DNA from 2 places in the Fictibacillus sp. S7 genome. Region 2 is predicted to be linked to the other one. Evidence: riboswitches for the same ligand, from Rfam matches in the RefSeq annotation. Region 2 holds a riboswitch; the other holds the start of a gene.

Region 1 (12,319 bases), 890 kb from region 2:
CTTGTTATACCAAAGTCCGCGTGAATCAGTATTAAAAGGCACACCATATGTTTTTCCGTCCTGTGCTTTTACACCATTTTTAACATTATCAATATATTGATCCCATTCATCCCAGCTTTCGATCCTGTTATCAAGCGGTTCAAGGTACCCTGCGCTGGCATCGGAGTTCACCATAAAAGTATCTTCTGTCACGATGTCAGGCGCCGATTGGTCCGATTTCAGCATGAGCGCAACCTTTGCAAAATAATCACCTTCCGAAGCGCTGATGGGCGATAGCTTAATATTTGCTTTTGGATGCTCTTTTTTGAACGCAGGGATTATGTCGTTATTCAACCATTGTGTCAGTCCTTTATTCGTTCCTCCACCATCACGGAACGTAATGCTGATTGTGTTTTTATCACCTGCCGTTTTTTTCCCTGAAGCGGAATCACTGTCCGAACATGCCGAGCTAAAAAGGACACTTCCTGCGATCACTGTTACAGCCGCAAGTTTTTTACAGCTTTTTACTTTCATTTCAACCCCTCCTCAATATTAATGGAATGTATGTAGATTCTTGGAGGTAAGTATGATAGCGCTTTCAAATTGAATAAAAAAAGGCCTCCTTTCTGAATTTTCAGTAAATAGTTCCTATCAATAACTTAAATGATATAGATGATATATGTCAACATATTATTTAATAAAAAAAGGAGACATTTCTGTCTCCTTGCATAATTATGGTCTTTACCGATTATTTCTGGCAGTCAGGACATGAAAATGATTTTCTGGAAGCAATCTCTGTTTTTTGAATACGTGTTCCACAGCGCCTGCAAGGTTGGCCTTCTCTGTCATATACCAGCAAATGGTGGTTATATCCACCCGACTTTTGGTCTCCCTTATAGGTGGGATTCTCCATATAACCACCGTGTTCAATACCCCTCGTGAGTATAGGTTGAATGGCTTGAAACAGCAGGCGGACTTGGTCCTTAGTCAACTCAGAAGCTTTTCGTTCCGGCTGCAGCCGGGCCTGCCAGCAAATTTCATCGGAATAACAATTTCCAATCCCTGCGATAAACTTCTGGTCAATGAGCACTGCTTTCAGTGTTCCCCTTTTCTTGCTTATATGCTCTAGAAAGATTTTTTCTGTAAAATTTGGATCCAACGGTTCAGGACCCAGTTCCTCCAATTTTTCTTTCAATTGCGCTGCTGTTAGTAAATGAAGGTAGCCCAATCTAAGCCCAATAAAATACAGCTTTCGATCACCAAAAGACAATACCACCTGCTTGGTTCTCTCAGGGTTGTCTTCGTCATTTCCAATGTACATCCAGCCTCCGAGCATGAGGTGAAGAAGCAGGGCATATCCGTTATTCAATTGGAAAATCAAATGTTTGGCCCGCCTTCTGATGTCAGTAATCATGGCTCCTCTCACACGGGCAGTGAAAAGCGATGGATTAAGATTAATGGATTTTTCCCGGTTAATCTCCACTTGCGTAATGGGTCTGCCTTTTAATTGATTCGATAAAATCGTTCTGAAGGTTTCCATTTCTGGTAATTCCGGCATCTTTCAAACCTCCCGCTCCCATTTATTTGACGTTTAGTATTTGCCATTTTTCTGTCGTTCAGACATGAAAGTTTATCATCGTGGTTACAATATCAAAGAAGAACAGGAGGTAGGAGGTACAACATGAGCAGTCTGATCATAAAACTTATAGCGATTCCCGTTGTGTTAATTCTTTCCGCCGTTTTCCTTCCAGGCGTACATTTTGAGGACTATTGGCAAATTGCCGTTGTTGCCATCACCCTGGCGGTACTTGGTGTGCCACTCGAATATTTTGTTTTAAGAAAAGGAGTACTTTGGATCAGTGTCCTCATTGATGTTATGGTTTCATGGATCCTTGTTTACTATGCCTCGAACTTTCAATGGGAGGCATCCATGACATGGTATGGGGCCTTATTGACGAGCCTGTTGCTCGGTGTTCTGGAATATGTAACTCATCGTTTTCTTTTGGCAACCCACAGGGCTCATAGCGAACCCATTTAACTTTCAATAAAAAAGGCCGCCATTCCATTCTTGGAATGACGGTCTTTTTTCGTAAGAGAACCATTTAAATGACACGTGTTGATACAATACCTTCAATGTTTTTAATTTTTTCTTCCAGTCCCGGAATGACGTCGCCGTTTACCTTATTGTCAATATCAACAATGGTATACGCATATCCGCCCCGGCTTCTGTTCACCATGTCGGCAATATTCAAATGATAGCTGGACACCGCCTGAGTGATTTGGCCGACCATATTGGGCACATTTTCATGAAACGCGGCCACTCGAAGCTTACCTGTATATGGCAAAGAGGCGTTTGGAAAGTTAACAGAATTCTTGATATTACCGGTTTCCAAAAATTCTTTGACCTGCCGGGTAGCCATAATGGCACAGTTTTCTTCAGATTCATTTGTGGATGCGCCAAGATGTGGAATAGAAACAGTATTCTTCATCTTAAGCACGTTTTCGTTTGGAAAATCCGTAATATAGCGGCCAACAGTACCGTCTTCCAGTGCGGCCAGCATATCAACTTCGTTTACAAGCTCACCACGGGAGAAGTTTAGGATATGCACTCCGGGTTTCATTTCGTTAAAGGCCTTTTGATTAAACATACCTTTTGTATCTGGTGTAAAGGGAACATGAACCGTAATATAGTCACACTCTTCGTACAGCTGCTCAATAGTCATCGCCCTCTGGACATTTCTGGACAGGTTCCATGCTGTGTCCACAGAGATGAATGGATCAAAACCGATAACATCCATGTCAAGATCGAGCGCATCATTGGCAACGAGCGCACCTATCGCCCCTAAACCGATCACACCTAGTGTTTTTCCTTTGATTTCTTTTCCGACAAATTGCTTTTTCCCTGCTTCAACCAGTTTTGGAATTTGGTCTCCTTCCCCTTCAAGGGTTTTTGTCCAGGCTATGCCTGCAAACAGGTTACGGGAAGAAGCCATCAGTGTAGTAAGAACCATTTCTTTTACAGCATTGGCATTTGCACCTGGAGTATTGAAAACAACAATTCCCTTTTCTGTGCATTGATCGACCGGAATATTGTTGACACCGGCTCCCGCACGCGCGATGGCTTTTAGTTCATCACCGAAAGTTAAAGCATGCATATTAAAGCTTCGTACAACAATGGCATCAGGATTTTCACTTTCATTATCAATCTTATAAATCCCGTTGCTGAAAACCTTCAATCCGCTTTCCGCGATATTGTTCAAGGTTTTGATGGTCTTTACTGTTTCCAATGCAGTTGTGGTCATTTTGGTTCTCTCCTCTTTTTTTATGGGTTTGTGTCTCGCCTCTTTGCCAAAAAGATAAGGTGAACATGCCTTGACAAATAAACGAAAAGAGGCAAAGGGATAAATATCCCCTTACCTCTGCCCAGGCGAACGGCAACGACACTATGTGCTCCCTCGCGGTGATCCGCGTTTCGCCAGTTACACATAGCCTTTAGATTTTGTATCATTCTATCAGACTTTTCCGCACGTATCAACACTTATTTCGTAAAAATTCTGTTAATATCATTCCTAGTATGGTTAAATATTCTGGAATCTGGCTGATATTGTCACTGTTGCTGATTGAAATCATATTAATTACCGAGCAAGTTCTCATCACTTTGAAAGATGATAAATATGAAAACACTGCTAATATGTCATAAGGCATAAGGGATAAATTCCAATTTTTGAAAACATGAAATGAAAGGTGTATAATGATTAATAATGTTAATCTTTATTATCATAAAATATATGTTCGGCAGTCATCTCATCATCAATTGTAAGAATTGCATGGGAATAACACTTTTCCCTTCTTTTATCCGTCGGTGAGCCGGGGTTTAACATTAAGACTCCGTTACGGCGGTAATTTTTTGGAATATGCGAGTGGCCGAAGATGATACAATCCACATCTACTTCATTAAATGCGGCTATTGCCCTTTTTTCAGTTGTTTGTTTGGTGCCATGGCCATGAACCACACCTATAATAAATTGATTCACATTCAAAAAAAGGGTTTCATTGAAAAAATTTCTCATTTCGGGTCCGTCAACATTTCCGGTTACCCCCTCAACCGGAGCATACTGCTTCAATTGATGAAGCACATCTGGTGTCTGCCAGTCACCGGCATGGATGATTAAATCAGCAGTCTTGAGATCGGCAATTAGCCTCTCAGGTATTTTTTTGGCCCTTTTGGGCATGTGAGTATCTGATAATACAACAATTTTCACAGAAAAATTCAGCTCCTTATTTCTTTTTGATCCATTTGGCACGGGTCTATTTTCACTGTACCCGCAAGGAAAACGGTTTATGTTTTGATAATTCATTATTTTCATAATTAAATTATAATAACATTTTCCTATAATTTTCATTGACTACTAAATATTTAGTAAATTAAAATATTAATAGTTTAAATATATTGGAGGCATCAAGATGGAAGCAACTGTTAAAGTGGAGCAGGACATTCAGCTCCAGACAAAAAAGAAACATCCACCTGGCCTATACTTGCTCTTCTTCACTGAGATGTGGGAAAGATTCAGTTATTATGGCATGAGAGCAATTCTTGTTCTTTATTTAACAAAATCGTTGATTAGCGGCGGACTCGGTATGAGTGAAGGCCTTGCGCTTAGTATTTACGGATTCTTCACCGGCGCCGTTTATTTTACCCCGTTAATAGGAGGATATTTAACCGACCGTTTCTTAGGAAAACGTCTGGCGATCACCATTGGCGGTGTCACAATGGCACTTGGTAACTTTGTATTGTTTGCCAACCAAAGCCATGCGGCATTTTACATTGGGTTAGCCTTATTGATTATCGGGAATGGTTTCTTTAAGCCTAATATTTCTACACTCGTTGGGGATCTATACCCGCAAAGCGATGCACGTAAAGATGCTGCATTTACCATTTTCTATATGGGTATTAACATTGGAGCCTTTTTCTCTCCATTAATTGTTGGTTTCCTGGCTGAAGATTACTTTAAGACTACGGTAAATGGAGTGGAGCACTTCGGGTTCAAATTCGGATTCCTTGCTGCTGCGATCGGTATGATTGTCGGGCAGCTTCTGTTCAACCTTCTTGGCAATAAGTATTTGGGAGATATCGGCAAAAAGCCGGTCGGCGTTTCGCATAACACAGTCAGCACAGAAGAGAAAAAGAAACCTCTTACCAAGGCTGAAAAAAGCCGAATTAAAGTTATCTTTATTTTGACTTTCTTTGTTATTTTCTTTATGGCCGGATTTGAACAAGCCGGTAGTTCGTTAACCCTTTATACAGACAAGTTTATTGACCGTACGGTATTTGGATGGACTGTTCCAACCTCTTGGTTCCAGTCATTAAACCCTCTTTTTATCGTAATCTTTGCGCCAATTCTTTCTGTACTATGGGTAAAATTATCAAAAACGAAGCGTGGCGATTTGGCTACACCAACCAAAATGGCAACAGGCATGATCTTGCTTGGCGCCGGATTCGCTGTACTTGTCCCTGCTCTTCTTCAAACAGGAACAGGCGACTCTTCTGCTGTTAAGGCCAATATGATCTTTATGGTCCTTACCTACTTCCTTCATACGATCGGGGAGCTATGCCTGCAGCCAGTAGGTTTGTCCATGGTAAGTAAGCTTGCACCAGTTAAGCTGGCTTCACTGTTGATGGGTGTGTGGCTTGCTGGGTCCGGATTTGCAAATATTCTTGCCGGACAATTGGCTTCAACCACTGAGTCACTTGGTTATTTCGAAGTGTTTATGATTATCGGCGGTGTAACCATTTTCCTTGGTTTGGTTCTTTTAGGACTATCCAAAAAATTGGTCAAAATGTCCGCTCAATAACGTTTTGTACGAGGATTCTTGGTCCATTTTCTAATGGATCTGAATCCTCTTTTTTGTGGTGATTACCTGACTGAAAATTTTAAATTATTTTACTTTACCTCTTTCTTATTTCCCCTGAACCTCTTGTCCTGTATACGCTCAACCTGTTTTTCCAATCGATTTGCAAACAGCTCGCGACTTGAAGGGATGTAAAGTTTTTGTTAGGTTAAGTAACCGTAAGCACTTTCGTCGGAAGAACCTGCAGCTGCTCGAAGATGAAAAAACCAGCTGCTAAAGAAAAACTTAAAAAAGGGGAGATTTGGTGCAAATTGGTGTTATCACTTCGCTGGCTATCTATATGGCCGGCATGCTAGGAATTGGATATTGGGCGTACAAGAAAACGTCCGATCTGTCAGATTACATGCTTGGGGGCAGAGGTCTCGGACCCGCGGTTACCGCGCTTTCAGCAGGAGCTTCAGACATGAGCGGATGGATGCTTATGGGTGTACCCGGAGCCATGTTTGCGACCGGGCTATCAAGTATTTGGATTGCCGTAGGATTATTGATTGGAGCATATGTAAACTATCTTGTGCTTGCTCCGCGCCTTCGTACCTACACTGAGGTAGCGAATGATTCCATTACTATTCCTGACTTTTTGGAAAATCGTTTTAACGACAAAGCCAGGATCTTACGATTTGCTTCAGCGATTGTCATCATCGTTTTCTTTACTTTCTATTGTTCCGCCGGATTGGTGTCAGGCGGCCGCTTGTTTGAAAGTTCTTTTAACCTTGATTACAAAGTGGGATTATTCGTTACAGTCGGAGTAGTGGTTGCTTACACGCTGTTTGGAGGTTTCCTTGCGGTAAGCTGGACCGACTTTGTACAAGGCATCATTATGTTTATTGCCCTTGTGCTTGTGCCTATTGTTGCCTTTACAGACGTAGGCGGAGTGCAATCAACGATTGATACCGTTAAACAGATGGATGCAACCAAATTTGATCTGTTTAAAGGTACGTCAGCAATTGGCCTGATTTCCATGCTTGCCTGGGGACTCGGATATTTTGGACAGCCCCACATCATCGTCCGCTTTATGGCGATTACGAACATCAAAGATTTAAAAGTTGCCCGCCGTATCGGAATGGGCTGGATGGGTATTTCCTTGCTGGGAGCAGTCCTTACTGGTTTGGTCGGAATCGCATGGTTCCATAAATCAGGAATTAAACTGGGCGATCCGGAAACAGTATTTATCAAGTTTTCAACGATACTGTTTCACCCGCTGATCACCGGATTCCTGCTCGCTGCCATTCTGGCTGCGATCATGAGTACGATCTCGTCTCAGCTGCTGGTTACATCCAGTGCGATGACAGAAGACTTTTATAAAGCCTTCTTCCGCCGAGAAGCTTCAGATAAAGAGCTTGTAACCATTGGACGTTTGGCTGTATTGCTTGTTGCCGTTATTGCGTCTATCCTTGCCTACCACCCAAATGATACAATCCTGTCTCTTGTAGGCTATGCGTGGGCTGGTTTTGGTTCAGCGTTTGGTCCAGCGATTTTGCTCAGTCTTTACTGGAAACGGATGACAAAATGGGGAGCACTTGCTGGTATGATTGTCGGTGCTGTAGCTGTTATAACCTGGGTACAGTTCCCTGGTTTAAAAGAGCAGGCATATGAAATGATTCCTGGTTTCTTCCTCAGCCTTATTGCTGTTGTGGTTGTAAGTTTGTTGACGAAATCACCAACCAACAACGTACAAAACACATTTGCAGAGATGGAAGAAACATTGACAGAAGAAGTAAACAACATGAAGAACGCTTAAATAAAAAACGAGGCAGCATTGAGCTGCCTCGTTTTTTTAATTAATGTTTATTATGAAGATAATATTCTTTCATTTTTGCTTCTGCCTCTTCTGCTTTTTTCAATTCACGTTCATGAAGTTTTTTTAGGAACTTGACAGTCATCCATGCAAGTATCACGAAAATAATAAAAATAAATACAGCAGGGAGCAGTTCCAGTTTATTTTCCGGCATCTCTACATCGATCATCAACTACACACCTTCCCTGTTATCTCTCCTGTCCATTATACACCGTAGACTCCCGGCTAAAAAAGCATCCTTTTTGTCAAAGGATGCTTTTTTTTACGATTTATGATGGTGCTATATTTTTCTCTGTGACATAACGGTTCCGTTCATGATCTCTGCATTGCGTGCTGCACGCTCTTTTAGACCTGTGTTCACAAGGTTCACACATTAATAGATGTTGATTGCATTCGGGATTTCCGCATTTAACATACCGCTCCTCCGGCTTTCCGCAGTGATAGCATTTGCCGACTACCTTTTCCGTTCCTGCACGATTAACCGCGACCGAGGTTCTTTCATCAAATACATAGCATTTTCCGTCCCAAAGATCTCCTTTCACCTCAGGATCATAGCCATAGGAGATGATGCCGCCTTCGAGCTGGGAAACATCCTGAAATCCTTCCTTTATCAAAAATCCAGAAAACTTTTCGCAGCGGATCCCTCCTGTACAATATGTCAGAACCTTTTTATCTTTGAATTTATCAAAATTATCTCTGACCCAAGCAGGAAGTTCTCTGAAGTTTTCGATCTCCGGCCGGATGGCTCCTTTAAAGTGCCCAAGGTCGTATTCATACGTATTTCTGGCATCAAGGATTACCACATCCTCCTGCTGCAATGCTTCATAAAATTCTTTCGGGGTAAGATGTTTTCCTGTAAGTTCGTTCGGATTCACATCATCATCCAAACTTAAATTTACAATTTCCTTTTTGAGCCGGACCTTCATTTTTTTAAACGCATGATGATCCGATTCTTCAATTTTAAAAACCATATCTTGAAAACGTTCGTCGTTCTTCATACGGTTCATATATTCAGATGTTTGCTCCAACGTTCCGGAGACCGTACCATTGATCCCTTCCTTCGCCACCCAAATTCGCCCTTTCAAGCCTACTGACTTACAGTAATCAAGATGAGAGGAAACAAACGCTTCCGGATCTTCAATCGCAATATATTTATAAAACAGCAATACCTGATAATTCACTTATTTTCACTCCAATTGCGTAGTTTCAACTCAACTATCATATCAAATTTCCAAGAAAAAGGGCAGACCTCTTATTAGCGGCATTTCCCGGTGCAGCTATGTATAAAAGTATGATTCATTTGATTCTTAATAAAAAGGTCCCGTGCTCTTGGCACAGGACCTTTCCGGTTTAGGCAACCCCTTCATCCTTGAAACCTTGCGAGACAGCTTCATAATGATGTTCTAAGGAAATTCTCTTTATTTTACTGAAAAATTCATCAGGAAGCTCCTGTACGAGCTCCTTGGCGATCTTCCATGCTTGAACTTCTACAAGCAGTTCAATTTTTTTTCGTTTGAATTCATCTTCTGTCGAATCATAAAGCTCCACGAGTTTTTGCAAATAAGGATCTGTGGCGTGTCCTGCTTCATGAGCAAAAATGACACTCGCATACTCTACGAAAACATCCTCATTGGGAAACAACCACTCGCTTTGTGCCTGAATTTCTTCCAGATACAATGTGATGGACTGTTCGCCCTCATTATATTTGCCTCCGATATTCCGGTTCAGCGGGCATTTGGCTTCAATGTGAATGTCCACCGAAATATTAAAGTTTTCAACCATTTGATTTATTTTTTGTACCAATCGTTCATTAACCAGCAATTACTTCCCCTTCTTTTTTATAAAATTACCGCTTCGCTGGGGTGTTGATTTCCTTGGATTTCTCTTTTTGGCTGGCTTCTGCTGAATCTGTGAAGCCGGCAGCAGCTGGTCCTGCTTAATCACTGCCTTTTCTGCAGGCATATTGAGCTTTTTTGCCCATTTTAACAGAACATTTTCCTCTCTTTCGGTAACCAGCGAAATGACGGTTCCTGTTTGTCCCGCTCTTCCTGTTCTGCCAGAACGGTGTATGAATTGTTTTTCGGAATCGGCGAGATCGAAATGAATAACATGTGTTAATCCGTTAATATCAAGTCCTCTGGCAGCAAGGTCTGTAGAAAGAAGCAACGCATGGTTGCTGGAACGAAATTCTCTCATTACCTTTTGCCGTTCCTGTTTTGTTGCCTGTCCGGATAATACACCTACAGTAATGCCCCGGTAAGCAAACTTGGCGGCGATCTCTTCAAGTTTTAAATTGGCCCCAAAGAAAACGATCGCTTTCATGTTCGAATGGTGTCGAATTATGCGCCTCAGATTATCTATTTTATCACGTCTTTCAGAAATCAGATATATATTTGCAATGGACTCCCGTTCTTCCGTATCACGGCTGATTTTTATGAAATGCGGAGTATTCATCCACTCTTTGGCGATCTCTTCTGCTTTGTTAGAAATGGTTGCTGACACAAAAACAAGCTGACGATCCTTCATCGTTCCTTTAACAATATTCTGTACTTCATCCATTAATTCCATATCATAAACAATGTCAGCTTCATCGACAACAATGGTTTTCACCTCATGAAGCTTTACTTTTTTATTTTTATAAAGCTCCAGGATTCTTCCCGGTGTACCGACTATGTAATGCGGTTTTTTCTTGAGCTTTTCCACTTGCCGCTGCACATTTACCCCGCCGATTAATGTTGTCCCTGTAATGTTGCTTCCTTTCGCGTATTCCTGAAGGACCGAGTGAATTTGCATCACAAGTTCTTTAGTTGGCGCGATTACAACAGCCTGCAATGCCGTTGATAAGCTATCAATCTTATCAAGTAAGGGCAGACAATAGGCGAGCGTTTTTCCTGTCCCTGTCGGTGATTCTACGACAAGATCCTTTCGCTCAAGCATAAACGGCAGCATTTCTTTCTGAACTGGCGTTAAGGAATCGAAAGCCGCCTCCTTCCAATTCTCCTGCAAATAAGGCTGTAATTCTTGAATTGGTGTTTTTGTAGCCATAACGATTAACGTCCCCCTTTATTTAGTATTCGTTCAGCAGCAAGAAGGATCCGGTTAACATAATCCTCAAGCTGTTCACTATTTTCTTCATGCAATTTGAGATGAATGACAACATCGATTTGATTCTGGTAGCTTCCTCTTGGCAAACCATAAATATAGGAAAGAGTTTGTGTAACCTCTCCATCCGTTTTCCACAGTCTTCTCATAGCTTCACCAATCCTGGAACATTCTGCATCTATATCCTGTACAGTGGTGTAAAAAGTAACAGAAAAAATACAGCCTGTACGTTCGGTTTCTCTTTCCATTATTTCATCAGCCAGATCTTCTAAACCAGCTTTTAATCCGATTTTCGCGCGGACATCCTTTTCTTTTTTGCCGCTTAACAAAACCTCTAAACTGTAGGTTCTGCTCATCGAAGCCAAGTCAACGAGGTCTTTCCGGCCGGTTACTTTTAAAACTCCTTCAAAATCAAGATCGTAAGCCATTCCCTCAAGAATAACTTTCAAGTTTTCATAGATGGTCGGATCAAACATGTAAGTACCCTTTCTTTTAAATCATTATAATACGGTACGTGAAATTATTTTAATGAATGACAATTTCATTTCTTTTATTTTACTCATTTCATCCGGCCAGCGCGAATTTATAACGGGCAAAATAAAAAAGACGGTGGCAGTTTCCGTCTTTTATGAAAGAAGCCGATCCAGCAATGTACTCAGGACATAATCAATGGATTTGATCATCTCGGTAAATCGTTTTTCCCGGGTGTCGAGCTGGAAAGCAAATACCGCAATAAAGTTCAGATTATCAAACGTATCATTTATCTGGGGCACATGGATATACTTTGGACGGTTGTTTTCCACCCACTTAAGCGCAAGGGGTTTCCATTCCTCTGTTAACATCTGGATTTCGTCGGCAAACGGCTTAACCTCGCCATAGAAGTCGACTTCATACCCTTCTTTTTTTGTTTTAGTAAGATATTGGTCCATTGCTGCTTTGTTTTTACCCAGCAGCTGTTGAGTAAGTTGAATAAGACGTTGTTCCATACGTAATGATTTCACTCCTGACCCCTCTATCCTATCAAAACAAAGGATAAAATGCACGAGCTTCCTTTAAAAGAAGGTTACAGCGTGAAAAGTCCCACCAGCCAATTGCGGCGCTGTTTTTTAAAACCTGAAGCATCTTCCTGTGCGCCATCCGGCATTTTTAAAAGTTTTACTTCAATATCTTCAATTTTTTCTTCTATTTTAACCAGCCGCTTCATCATGTCATCCATTTCTGTTGCATGCTGCAAAACCTGGTATGACAACACATCGTCTGCTTTTTCCTCCAGCTTTTTTTCCAGCTTTTCGATCTGGGCCATCAATTGATCGAACCGTTCATCAAACGCTCCTGCCGGCTTGGCGATAGGCTCAGGCGTTTTAATCTTTGCTGCTGCGATTTGAATATCTCCCATTAGCAAACCTGCGTCCAGCTGTTTTTTGATTTCCCGCAAATCTTCAATATCCTGCTCGGAAAACAGATAATGACCATGGTCGTTTTTCTGGCACGCAAGATTGAAATGCTTTACCCAGCGCTGAATGGTAGTTGGAT
Region 2 (12,319 bases):
AAATGTAGAATAGGTGATTGCTATGAATGATAACCGCACAAATAGGATCGCAGAACTTGAGAACAGCTTCCTGACTGTTTTTCGGACCTTCAGAAAAGACATTAACGACCTTTTCTCTGATGATGTGCCTGCCAACGAGTTTGGCGTCCTTAATCTATTAAAGGATAAAGAATATCTTACAGCCTCTGAGCTAGCGGGTGAAATGAAGGTTTCATCAAGTCATATTACAGGTGTAACCGACCGTTTAATAAAGAAAGATTTAATAACCAGAGAACGATCCTTGACCGACCGAAGAATCGTTTATGTAAAAATCACAGAAAAAGGCCAGGCAGTTGCTGAAAAGCTGTCAGCGATCCGCCGTGATTATTATAAAGAGAAATTTTCGGGCCTTTCAGATCAAGAGATGGAAAATATGATTGACTACTTAAACCGCATGTCGTAGCACACAAAAAGGCAAAAACACATACGCTAGTGTTTTTGCCTTTTTTAAGAACGTGATGGTTATTAGGAATACATGCTCCACATGCCGATATCCTTAAAACCGATTCGTTTATAGATGGATCCCGCTCTTGGAAGATAGTTTCCAAAGTACCGTAGCAAAATCCCCCGTATCTCTCCCTGCTTCCCAAGATCCACCCAGATATCCTGAAAATCCGTATCGTAACCAAAGTTCTCAATATCACCGATGATGAATAGATTCATTGCCTTTTCCTCATCGAGATAATCCAAAATCTGTTCATTCAAAGTATCGTCTGCTTTAACAATCATGTTGCTTCTTCACCTTCATCGTTTTCAAATGTATCTTTTCTCTTTATTACTGCGTTTGCGCAAGGTACCGTACTTCCTCAAGCATGCTCCGCCTTTTTTCATCACCGGCCAATATCACGTTGCCAAAATAAAGTGACTGGATGGGCTGTATGCCGCAGAACTCAAAAATACTAAGGTTGCGCGCCACGTTCATGGCGTCATGCATCCCGTTCTCCTCGTATATTTCAGAAGGGGTTCCGGTCGTGCAAATCGTAATCGCCGTTTTGCCTTTTAGCCGTGGAATGGGATCTTCCCCGTCCAGCTCATATGCAAAGCCATAGCTGAATACGCGGTCTATATAACCCTTCAGCAACGCGGGCATGCCACCCCACCAAACCGGATAGATCAATGTAATGCAGTCACACCAGGCGATATGCTTTTGTTCGTTGAGCACATCCACCTCATACTGACCCTCCAGCGAATTCTCGTATTCCCATTCAGTCAGAACCGGATCAAAGGCCAGGTCATACAGATTCCTTACAATGACCGGATGGCCCTTTTTCTCCAGTTCTTTCGAATATACCTCGAGCAAGGCATGATTGAAGCTGTGATTCGACAGATGACAGTACAGTAAAAGATGATTCATCATGTCTCGCCTCCTTCCCAACTCCTATACGACACCGTCCTTTTAAAATCCTTTTCACTAGTAAAAAAAGATATTTGATTACCAATATCAGGGGATTTTGTATACAGGCTTGTAGAAACCCGGTAACACAAACAGCCGTCCAGTGCATAAAAGACTGGACGGCTGCTTGTTGTTTTCAGATTAAGTGTGAAATAAAAATTGATGCGGTACCAAAATACACGAGCAACGAAAAGATATCATTAAGCGTGGTGATGAGCGGACCGGAAGCCACTGCCGGATCCACATTGAAACGGAACAACAGGAGCGGGATCAACGTCCCTGACAACGTTCCGATAATTAAGGTCAAAAACAATGAACTTCCAACCACCAAGCCCAGTATGGCATTCCCTTGCCAAAAATAGGCGACAAGTGCAATGAGAATACCACAGGTGGTGCCAATGATGAGTCCCACACCAAGTTCCCTCAGGATGAGACGCAGCATCACTTTTTTATCAACATCATTCGAAACCAGTCCGCGAACAACGACGGCCAGCGACTGTGTGCCAGTGTTCCCTGTCATCCCCGCAATCATTGGCATGAAAAAGGCGAGCGAAACAACTTTAGAAAGAGTACTCTCAAAGGCAGAAATGATGCTTCCTGAAATAATACCAATAAACAGTAACAGAATCAGCCATGGCAGCCGCCGGTAGGACGCAACAAAGGCACTTGTATTAAAATCGATTGATTTACCAGAAGCAGAGAGCTTTTCTATGTCTTCGTTTGCCTCTTCGATTAAAACGTCGAGTACGTCATCCACTGTTACGATCCCTAAGAGCACATCATTTTCGTCAACAACAGGGACTGCGATAAAATCATAGCGTTCGATGGTCCTTGCCACTTCCTCCTGATCCATTTCGGCTGGAACCGAAATGACACGGGTGAACATCACCTCTTCAATTTTGTCATTGATATCCGCAAGGAGAAGGTCCCGATAGGATACAACTCCTGCAAGCTGCTTTTCTTCGTTAATGACATACAAATAATAAATGTTCTCCGCAAAGCCAGCAAATGTCTTCAATTTGTCAACCGCATCCCGTACAGTAAACATTTGCGGAATCCAAACAAAGCGGTTGGTCATAATCCCGCCGGCGCTATCGGCGGGATACTGCATGAGAGATTGAACCGTCCGGGACTCATCCGCCCTCATGGATGCGAGAAAATCCTGAATTTCATCAAATGAAAAATTGCTCAGAAGGTCAGCCAGATCGTCATTTTCCATTTCGTTCATGATATGAGATGATCGCTCAATGCCCAATTTGTGCAAAATCTCTATTTGGAGATCGCTGTCAAGCTCCTGAATAAGAGAGGCAAGCTGCCTGGTGGTCAGGAAGGTGAGAAATTTATGCCGGTGCTTCTCCGGCAGCGTTTTATAGACTTCCGCCATATCATATGGATGCAGTTCATCCATTAATCCCTGAAACTCTTTTTTCCTCAGTTCTTTCAAGCTTTTAATCACAAAAAGCAGAATCTGATTTTCCGTCATTTCCTTGAACACGAATGTCACCCCCTTTATTAATGTTCCTATTATATAAGAATCTCCAAGAAACTGCGAATGCAACATAATATTTATCAAGATTTGCAGGGTTGAATCTTTTTGAAAGCTTAGGGTATAATCTAAACAGAATAAATAAAAGCAGCAACTGACGAGAGCGTGTGGAATTGACCACAAGGAAGCTGCAAGAATCACCTAAAAAGCCGTTCGTCTGGGCAGGGGTAAGGGATCCGTGTATCTATTCCTTGCCTCTTTTCTATTCTCAGGAGGTAATCAGAGTGGAAAACAAGCTATTACTCAATGGCACCCGTGTCGCAACCGATATCAAGGAACAATTGAAAGGAAGAGTGGAAGAGCTGACAAGCCGGGGCGTAACCCCTTGTCTGGCTACAGTTCTTGTCGGCGATGATCCGTCTTCGGCCACTTACGTCAAAATGAAAGGCAACGCGTGTGAAAAATTGGGCATCCTGTCCAAAAGAATTCACCTTCCTGCCGAAATCACTACAGAAGACCTGTTAAAAACCATTCATGAACTTAATGAGGATGAGGCGGTACACGGAATTCTGCTGCAGCATCCGGTACCTTCACACATTGATGAGAGGGCAGCCTTTGAAGCCATTGACATTGAAAAAGACGTGGATGGTGTAACAAGCTGGGGATTCGGACAAACGTCATTCGGCTTTGGAAGCTATCCGTCCTGCACCCCTGCGGCCATTATGGCAATCTTGGATTACTATGATGTCCCTATCGAAGGAAAACACGCGGTTATCGTCGGCAGAAGCCCTATCCTTGGAAAACCGGTTTCCATGCTTCTGCTGAACCGCAACGCTACCGTAACAACCTGCCATTCCCGCACACAAAACCTGCCGGAAATCGTTAAGCAGGCAGATATTGTTGTCGCTGCCGTTGGAAAGCCAAAATTTATTAAAGGTGACTGGATCAAACCAGGAGCCGTTGTCATGGATGCCGGCTACAATCCTGGCAACATTGGTGACGCGGATTATGAAGAATGTGAAAAGAACGCAGGTGCCATCACCCCTGTTCCTGGCGGAGTCGGCCCTGTGACCATCTCCATGCTGCTGAAGCACACCGTTGATGCAGCCGAAAAGAAACTAAATCAGCAATAAGAATAAAAAAGAGCCATGCACCCTTGCGCATGGCTCTTTTTTTGTGTCTGATATCCGTTTTTAGTTTACATAACAAGTGTTTTGGCGCGTAAATGACGAATTTCCGCGGGTATCTGAAAATTAAAATGGCGGGTATTAAGTAAAGACCGGTCCTGAAGTCCCGTTTTTTGCAAGAGCTCATTTACTGTGCTGTCAAAATAAGCGGGCCATCCTTCGTGATCGCCAGGGTATGCTCATATTGTGTGGACAGGGAACCGTCAAACGTCCTTGCTGTCCAGCCGTCATCATCAATTTTCACATAGCGTTTACCGGTGTTTAACATCGGTTCAATCGTCAGCACCATACCCTCTTTTAGCAACGGACCAGTTCCTTTCGGGCCAGCATGAGGGACTTGCGGGTCTTCGTGCATCGAACGGCCAATACCGTGGCCGATAAATTCACGCACTACCGATAACCCCTCGCTTTCCGCATATTGCTGGATTGCATGTGAAATATCGCCGATCCGGTTTCCGATCACTGCCTGCTCAATGCCGAGGTATAAGGATCTCTCTGTGACTTCCAACAGATGCTGTGCTTTTTCCGAAACCTCACCCACTGTGTAGGACCATGCCGAGTCTGCAAGCCATCCATTTAGGTTTACAACCATATCAATCGTTACGATATCTCCCGATTTTAGCTTTTTCTTATTCGGAAAACCGTGGCAAATGACATCATTTACAGATGCACATGTCGCGAACGGATATCCCTGATAGCCCTTTTGCTCGGGAGTGGCTCCATTCTTCTTTAAAAAATGCTCCACAAACGCATCGATTTCGAGCGTTGAAATCCCCGGTTTAATGATTTTTTTGATCTCCTTGTGGCACTCTGCCAAAAGAGTTCCTGCCTCGTTCATTTTTTCAATTTCACGTTTTGACTTATAAATAATCATGTGTTTTCCTTTCCATCCTGCATGATAAGTAGGTTAACTTACTATATTCTTGGTTTCTGCATTTGTTCCCCTGATCGGATGCTTAAAAACAGCGCCAGGCGCAAATCAATGATTGATTTACGCCTGGTGGCTTTGTTTCATTCTTGATTCCACCACCTTGCCTCCAAGCCAGAGAACAAGGATGCCGAATACCGCAAGTCCCAGTTTTAATGGATTTTTTATTACATCCAAAAAGTCATAGCCGATAAAAGATATAATCGCGATCATCACCAGTTTTCCAAGGGTCACCGCAAGCATGAATGTCTTTTGGTTGACTCTTGACAGCCCTGCAATCACATTAATTAAGGCAGAAGGGGTAAACGGAAAACAATAGATGAGAAAAAGAGTTCCAAATCCATGGCGTTCCATCCAACTCAGCAGCTTCGCAATCTTATGATGCCTCGTGACAAAGTGAAGGAATCGCTTTTGTCCGAATTTCCGTACAAGAAAAAAGACGACCAGTGACCCGAGCACTGCTCCCAGCCACGATAAAAGCGCCCCCAGCCAAAACCCATAGGCGGCTGCATTACCAGCTACGATAATGAAAAGCGGCAATACGGGTATGATCGCCTCCAGCAAGGGGAGAAGCACGCCGGGCAAAAAACCTAAATCCCGGTATTGCTCTAAAAAATGCAGAATGTTTTCTTGCGTTAAATACGATTTCCACTCACTCCAATTCATAGCCCGGTCTCCCTTCTTTATAGCATCATAATTTCCATTTCAGCTTATTTTAATCCCATGGCGGATCTCTTTATATGTCGCCAAAATTAGACAGATTTTTAAATAGTTTACCATATTTACGCCATTCGTCCTAGTAACACGTACCTGCAGAGCCGAGTCATCCTCACAAAAAAATCCCCAAAATGGGGATTTTTTCATTCATCCATTAATGCCTTATAAACTTTCAGGTCGAGTTCCTTTGCCTTTTCAGCGTTATAGGTCTTCTCGTATCGGGGTTCCTGAACAATCTTCGCTCCCCAAAACATACTTTCATACACATGCTGGATTTCCACTTCAATCTTTGCCAGTTTAAGAGGTACACCTTTCATCTCCTCTTCCAGTACGGCCGCATTCCCATTGATGGAATAGACGGTTTCAAGCCCTACAACCGTTAAAACAACCTGGGGGTTGGCCTTGATGTTGGCAATGATTCTTGAATTGGTTGTCACCGACAACCGGATTCTTTTTTCGTCACAGCTTTTTACCCAGGAGATGGCCGAAACACCAGGAGCCTTTGAATTGGCTTCCACCGTTCCCAGCAGAACCAGTTTGTCTCCTTGTAAAAACTCAAAAAGCTCACTTGAGAGTTGGGCAGGTACGTCCATTTTCGCCATGTTATTTGCTCCTTATCATGTGACAAAATCAGGCTTTTGCTGTGCCAGTACCGCTTTAGATTGGATAACTGGCTGCCCGGAAGCCGAATCAATAAATTCAGTGGCTTCCGAAAACCAGCTGTCTGGCGCTTTATGGCCCCAAAATGTCTGGCGCCTCGGATCGTTAATATCCCATTTCACCGGCTCAAAATCGGGGTCACATGTCAGATAATCACCGTTATACAGCTCTATGCGATTTCCGTCCGGATCCCGGATGTACAGAAAGAAAGCATTGGAAATCCCATGGCGGCCCGGCCCTCTTTCAATGCAATCCGCATGCCCCATACTCGCCAGAACATCGCAAGCATGAATCAGGCTCAACGGATCAGACAGCCAAAAGCCAATGTGATGCAAACGCGGTCCTTCCCCATTCATAAAGGCAACATCATGGACGGAGGGTTTTCTGTGCAGCCAGGCTGCCCAAATGCTGTCATCTGCAGTCGCAGTGTATTCCGAACAGCGGAAGCCCAGTTCATCATTGTAAAAGGCCACTGTTTTCCCTACATCAGGCACCATGCAGTTTACATGATCGATCCTTTGCATCCGGGCACCTTTATATAAATAGTATTTCTGCAGGCACCGTTCCACCGTTTCCATTCTCGCAAAAAACTCCAATGGTATTCCGTCCGGGTCAGTCGCTTTGAGCGTACGGCCAAGAGCTTTCTGAGCACCCGCTTCTTCCCATTCCGTATGAAGTGTCTTCTTTTTGAAAAGGCTTTCAATTTTCTCCAGGTCATCTTCATGCCAAACCTTGTATCCAATGGAATGAACACCTGGTTTCACCGCTTTTTTTAACACGAGACAATGATGACAATGTTCTTCAAGTCCTCTTAAATAAATGTGCTGGTCATCACTTTCTGTTTCAATAAAGCCAAGAGCATTAACGTAAAAGTCACGCGAGTTATTCAAATCTGTAACATTCATGACGACCCGGGCCACACGAAGAATATTAAAATCCATGACACGCCTCCTTAAATACCGGCATAATTGTGGTCAGACGTTTTCACTCGGTTCAAAAACTCCTGAACCATTTCTTTGTAAGGTTCCTTATTGAACCCATCATAATAAATGTTAGACATTCGCGCCGGGTCACCAAAGAAATAGTATTCATAAAGGGCCTGCCTGCCGCCGAATGAGCTCATGCATACATCCCAGGCGAGGCGGAAAAGCTGGACACGCTCGTAGCCATTGATATTTGCCCCCTGCGTATAACGATGCACAAGTTCTCCGATATCATGTGCCTGAAAATCTGCTTCCGTCGGAATTCCCATCAACCCCGATGCTCCGAGGATACGGACGATCTCCACCATACGCTGATACATCTTCGGGAACCAGTTTCTTGCCGCATTAAGCGGTGCAAAGTCCGGCGTCATGTTCCCATAGGCATCAAGAGAAGCATTTTGCTCGGCCCGGAACAAATGGGATCTCATCGTTTCAAGGATCAGCATTACCTCGGAAGCTTTTTCCTTTACATGAGGGAAAACATCTATACCAATCGCGTCCATAATATTGAGAATGATTCCGAGAACAAATTCTGTTTTAACCGTATTCTTTGCCACCACCTGGTGGGCCATATGCACGATTGCGTTCGTTTCCACATAGGTCCGGTTGCAAATATCGGAACTTCCTCCAACAAAAACGCGCTCCCAGGGAACAAGAACATTATCAAAAACGACGATGGCATCGCTCTCTTCGAACCGCGAGCTTAATGGATGATCCCATTGGTTCCGGCCCTGATCAAAGGATTCACGGCACAGAAATTTCAACCCTTCCGTATTGTTCGGAATAGCAAATGCCATTGCATAAGGATCATCTTCTGAAGCCGCTTTATTGAGAGTAGAAGGAAATACTACGATCTCATCCGTCACACCGCCAAGCGTGGCCAACAGACGGGCACCTTTTACGACAATGCCATCCTTGTTCTTTTCTACGATTCTCGCAGAAAGGTAGGGATCCTTTTGCTCGGACTGCTTTTTCGAGCGGTTGGTTTGTGGATGAATGAGTGTATGAGTAAGACTTACATCATTTTCACGGCAATAATGGTAATAGTTTCGGGCGTTTTCGGCAAACATAGGATCTCCCTGGGCGAAGAAAGAGTCTGCGGTTCCAAACGCCATGACACTCGTATTGAGGTAATCGGGTGTTCTTCCCATCATTCCGCCGGTATAGCGGGCCCACTCTGTGAACATCTCACGCCGTGCGATTAAATCATCCTTTGATTTTGGTGCAATGAAAGACAGGCCCACCTTTTCCCCTGTGGTATCCGAGGTATAGAGCATTTTATCTTCTTTTTTATACTGGAGATCGAACAGGTTTGCGATGGATCGTACAACATTTCGCAAAGCAGGGTGATCAGTTACGTCGCTCACCCGTTTTCCATGAATCCACACATTGTTGTTTGCCGCTTTCAAACCATTTATATATTGTTCTCCCGTGCGTGCAGGCAATGTCGTTCCCTCCTCTTTCTCGTTTTCAGGCCTTTGTATGGGTTGAAGCCGTTTTGTTCTTTTTGCCAAACTGCTGAATGTGATGGTCTCCCACAGCCACATGGACGACCTTCATTTCCGTATAAAATTCAAACGCATAATGGCCGCCCTCTCTCCCGATCCCGGACGCTTTGGAACCGCCAAATGGAATACGGAGATCACGAACATTTTGGGAATTCACCCACAACATGCCCGCTTCCACCGCTCCTGCTACGCGGTGCCCCCTTTTCAGGTCACTGGTCCACACGTAGCCCGCAAGTCCATATTGAACATCGTTGGCAAGCTCAATGACTTGTTCTTCCGTTTGGAATGTCATAACAGTCAGAACTGGGCCGAATATCTCTTCCTGTGCCACCTTCATATCGTTTTTCACATTCAATAACAAGGTGGGTGGAACAAAATTGCCATTGGAGAGATGCTCTGGAATCTGTCCGCTGTAAACTTCACACCCTTCCTGAGAAGCGATGGTTAAGTATCGTTTAACGTTTTCAAAATGGTCTCTGTGAATGAGCGGGCCGACCTCAGTATCCGCGAGAGACGGATCACCCACAATAATATTTCGCACCCGTTCCTTAAGAGCCGCTATAAATCTCTCACTTATGGATTCCTGGACAAACAGCCGAGAATTGGCCGTACACCTCTCCCCGTTAAATGAAAAGATTCCCCATACACAAGCATCCAGTGCGCGGTCAAACTCGCAATCTTCAAAAACAATAATCGGTGATTTGCCGCCAAGCTCCATCGAGTACCGCTTTAATGAATCTGCTCCATTCCGCATAATCTCTGATCCTGTTTTCGTCTCGCCGGTAAATGAGATGAGCTGCACATCCGGATGAGCCACCAATTCGGCTCCGGCCTCTTCCCCAAAACCATGCACAATATTAAAAACCCCTTGTGGAAGACCAGCCTCATGGATGATTTCACCCAATTTATGGGCGGTAAGCGGCGACCATTCCGCCGGCTTGAGCACTACAGTATTTCCCGTTGCCAGGGCAGGAGCAACTTTCCACGTTTCCAGCATAAAAGGCGCATTCCATGGGGTGATCAGGCCGGCAACCCCCACTGGTTTTTGCATGGTGTAGTTAATGAACTCATCGTCAACATGATAAGCCTCGCCCGTCATCCGGTTTTTAACCATTTCCGCATAAAATCTGAAATTATCCGCAGCCCTTCCCACCATTTTTTTTGTTTGAGAGATGGGCAATCCTGTATCCAGCGATTCAAGTTGGGCGACTTGGGCAATATCCCGGTCAATCAAATCCGCAATCTTATAGATGTACTTCAGTCTCTCATTAAGTTTGAATGTGCCCCATTTTCCCTTCTTAAAGGCTGTTTTCGCTGCAGAAACGGCTGCATCGATATCTTCCTTCCTCCCTTGTGAGACCTGATTTAATTCCTCATTGGAATAAGGACTGATATTGGCAAATGTCTCACCGGATAACGACATAACAAACTCTCCATTAATATAATGCGGAACCGGATTCTTAAGATTGCTGCTCATGAACCGCACCTCCTGACGGCGTGTTCCTGCTTCGTCCATCAAGAATCTTATTTTCCAGACTGCCTAGGTAATCAATCTCCAGACGTACCGTGTCCCCCGGATGAACATGAGAGATACCTTTCGGTGTCCCCGTCCAGATCACATCATTTTTTTCAAGCGTCATAAAAGAAGAAATAAATTCAATAAGCTCGGCTATACCATAAATTAAGTCCCTGGTGTTTCCCTGCTGCCGCAATTCACCGTTGACGTACGTGCGCAGCTCAAGGTTATTCACATCAGGAATATCTTCGGCATCCACAAAATACGGTCCGAGCGGTCCAAACGTGTCATGCCCTTTGGCACGGACCGGCGGCCGGTACATGTTATTGACAAAGTCACGCACGGTTACATCATTCGCAATTGTGTAACCGCTTACAAAAGTAAGCGCATCATTCGCTTTAATGTTTCTTCCTTCTTTGCCGATTACCACTGCCAGCTCATTTTCGTAATGCATGTAGGTTGCTCCATCAGGATAGTAAACAGGTGCTTTGTGGCCGACCAAAGAACTGTTCGGCTTGATAAAAAGGACCGGCTCTGCAGGTCTTTCCAAACCGAGTTCATCGGCGTGATCGGCATAGTTCAGTGCCAACCCGATCATTTTATTCGGTATAAATGGAGGCAGCCATGCCTCTGCTTCGTCCATGGCAATCACGCGACCACAGTTCAGCAACAGTCGATCGTCCTGAACCATTGCCGTTCGTTCACGCCCTTCAAAAATAATGCGTGCATGCTTCATTACGATTCACTCCTTACTTGGTTTAACAGTCCGTAACTGTTTAATACAGTGCGTATCTCTTCCTGTATGCTCTTGGCTGGCACATCCATCGGCAGCCTTAGCCTTGGCTTGATTTTCCCCATCATGCCAAGGGCAGCTTTCACCGGCGCCGGATTAGTATCTCTGAACAGAACATCATTCAGTGGCATCAATTCATAATGCAGCTGCATGGCTTCTTCCACGTTCCCGGCTTCCCAGGCATTATAGACCTCGGCGACTTTCCCCGGAAGAACATTGGCAGTTGCGCTGATATAGCCTTTGCCGCCAATGGCCAGCATCGGATAGCACAGCAGCTCAATTCCGGAGAAAAGAAGAAAATCTCTTCCACAGTTTAATAGCACACGATTCACATGTTCAAAATCTTTATTGGATTCCTTTACCCCGATGATATTCGGGCAATCTTCATTCAGCCGGGCCAGTGTTTTTGCTTCCAGATTAACACCTGTTCTTCCCGGGATGTTGTACACGATAAGCGGAATGTCCACGGCCTGGGCCACCGCTTTAAAATGCTTGAACAAGGCGTGCTGGGACGGTTTATTGTAATAAGGGACGATGACCATGGCTGCGTCAGCTCCCATCTCTTGGGCAGCTTTCGTTAAATGAAGTGTCTCAAGGTGGTTGGTTGATCCAGTACCTGGTACAAAAGGCACTCTTCCGGCAACCGCAGAGATTGCCGTTTCCATAACCTGCTCTCTTTCTTCAAGCGTTAAAGAACTTGGCTCCCCCGTGGTCCCCGTAACTGAAATGCCATGGCTTCCACTGTCAATGTGCCAATTGACCAACTCTCTCAACGTTTCGAGATCCAGGCTGTCATCCTCCGTAAAAGGAGTAATCACAGGGGCAATCGATCCCTTTAGTCTTTGCTTTGTTTCTTCAAAGTGAATTTCACTCAACTTCATCTCTCCTTTAACTATTGTCCTTTTATGTGTAATTTCTTAGCTCCCTGTCGTTCTTTTCTTCCAGAAATGCCTGTACGGTGTTCAGCTTATGAGTTCGAACATAAGCTTCAATTTCTGCAAATGGTCTGGCGCCTCTCAGCATATCAATTATTACTTCATGTTCCTCAATCGACTTTTTTGCACGGACCGGTTTCGTCGCTGCTCCCATCTTCCTCACCCGGTCCAAGC

What was found. Region 2 has a riboswitch for ZMP and ZTP ahead of DMO16_RS07590 (bifunctional 5,10-methylenetetrahydrofolate dehydrogenase/5,10-methenyltetrahydrofolate cyclohydrolase). Riboswitches for the same ligand answer to the same signal wherever they lie in the genome.
Region 1: another riboswitch for ZMP and ZTP. It lies ahead of DMO16_RS03225 (phosphoglycerate dehydrogenase); the one in region 2 lies ahead of DMO16_RS07590 (bifunctional 5,10-methylenetetrahydrofolate dehydrogenase/5,10-methenyltetrahydrofolate cyclohydrolase).

Annotation. Positions count from the first base shown of each region.
Region 1 covers NZ_QJKL01000001.1:609,036-621,354, reverse strand. The annotation lists gene DMO16_RS03240 (extracellular solute-binding protein) at 1-513, opposite strand, end outside; gene mutM (bifunctional DNA-formamidopyrimidine glycosylase/DNA-(apurinic or apyrimidinic site) lyase) at 728-1,537, opposite strand; gene DMO16_RS03230 (DUF2512 family protein) at 1,661-2,017, shown strand; gene DMO16_RS03225 (phosphoglycerate dehydrogenase) at 2,082-3,281, opposite strand; ZMP/ZTP riboswitch at 3,394-3,472, opposite strand; gene DMO16_RS03220 (metallophosphoesterase family protein) at 3,744-4,346, opposite strand; gene DMO16_RS03215 (peptide MFS transporter) at 4,444-5,832, shown strand; gene putP (sodium/proline symporter PutP) at 6,134-7,627, shown strand; gene DMO16_RS03205 (hypothetical protein) at 7,668-7,853, opposite strand; gene DMO16_RS03200 (rhodanese-related sulfurtransferase) at 7,954-8,865, opposite strand; gene DMO16_RS03195 (hypothetical protein) at 9,035-9,505, opposite strand; gene DMO16_RS03190 (DEAD/DEAH box helicase) at 9,506-10,729, opposite strand; gene DMO16_RS03185 (hypothetical protein) at 10,735-11,262, opposite strand; gene DMO16_RS03180 (YppE family protein) at 11,413-11,787, opposite strand; gene DMO16_RS03175 (MerR family transcriptional regulator) at 11,850-12,319, opposite strand, start outside.
Region 2 covers NZ_QJKL01000001.1:1,498,079-1,510,397, forward strand. The annotation lists gene DMO16_RS07570 (MarR family winged helix-turn-helix transcriptional regulator) at 23-442, shown strand; gene DMO16_RS07575 (hypothetical protein) at 505-768, opposite strand; gene DMO16_RS07580 (NAD(P)H-dependent oxidoreductase) at 815-1,393, opposite strand; gene mgtE (magnesium transporter) at 1,569-2,915, opposite strand; ZMP/ZTP riboswitch at 3,059-3,148, shown strand; gene DMO16_RS07590 (bifunctional 5,10-methylenetetrahydrofolate dehydrogenase/5,10-methenyltetrahydrofolate cyclohydrolase) at 3,203-4,051, shown strand; gene map (type I methionyl aminopeptidase) at 4,233-4,979, opposite strand; gene DMO16_RS07600 (TVP38/TMEM64 family protein) at 5,097-5,699, opposite strand; gene DMO16_RS07605 (pyridoxamine 5'-phosphate oxidase family protein) at 5,894-6,352, opposite strand; gene hpaD (3,4-dihydroxyphenylacetate 2,3-dioxygenase) at 6,368-7,351, opposite strand; gene hpaB (4-hydroxyphenylacetate 3-monooxygenase, oxygenase component) at 7,363-8,838, opposite strand; gene hpaE (5-carboxymethyl-2-hydroxymuconate semialdehyde dehydrogenase) at 8,864-10,378, opposite strand; gene DMO16_RS07625 (fumarylacetoacetate hydrolase family protein) at 10,362-11,153, opposite strand; gene hpaI (2,4-dihydroxyhept-2-ene-1,7-dioic acid aldolase) at 11,153-12,076, opposite strand; gene DMO16_RS07635 (GntR family transcriptional regulator) at 12,114-12,319, opposite strand, start outside.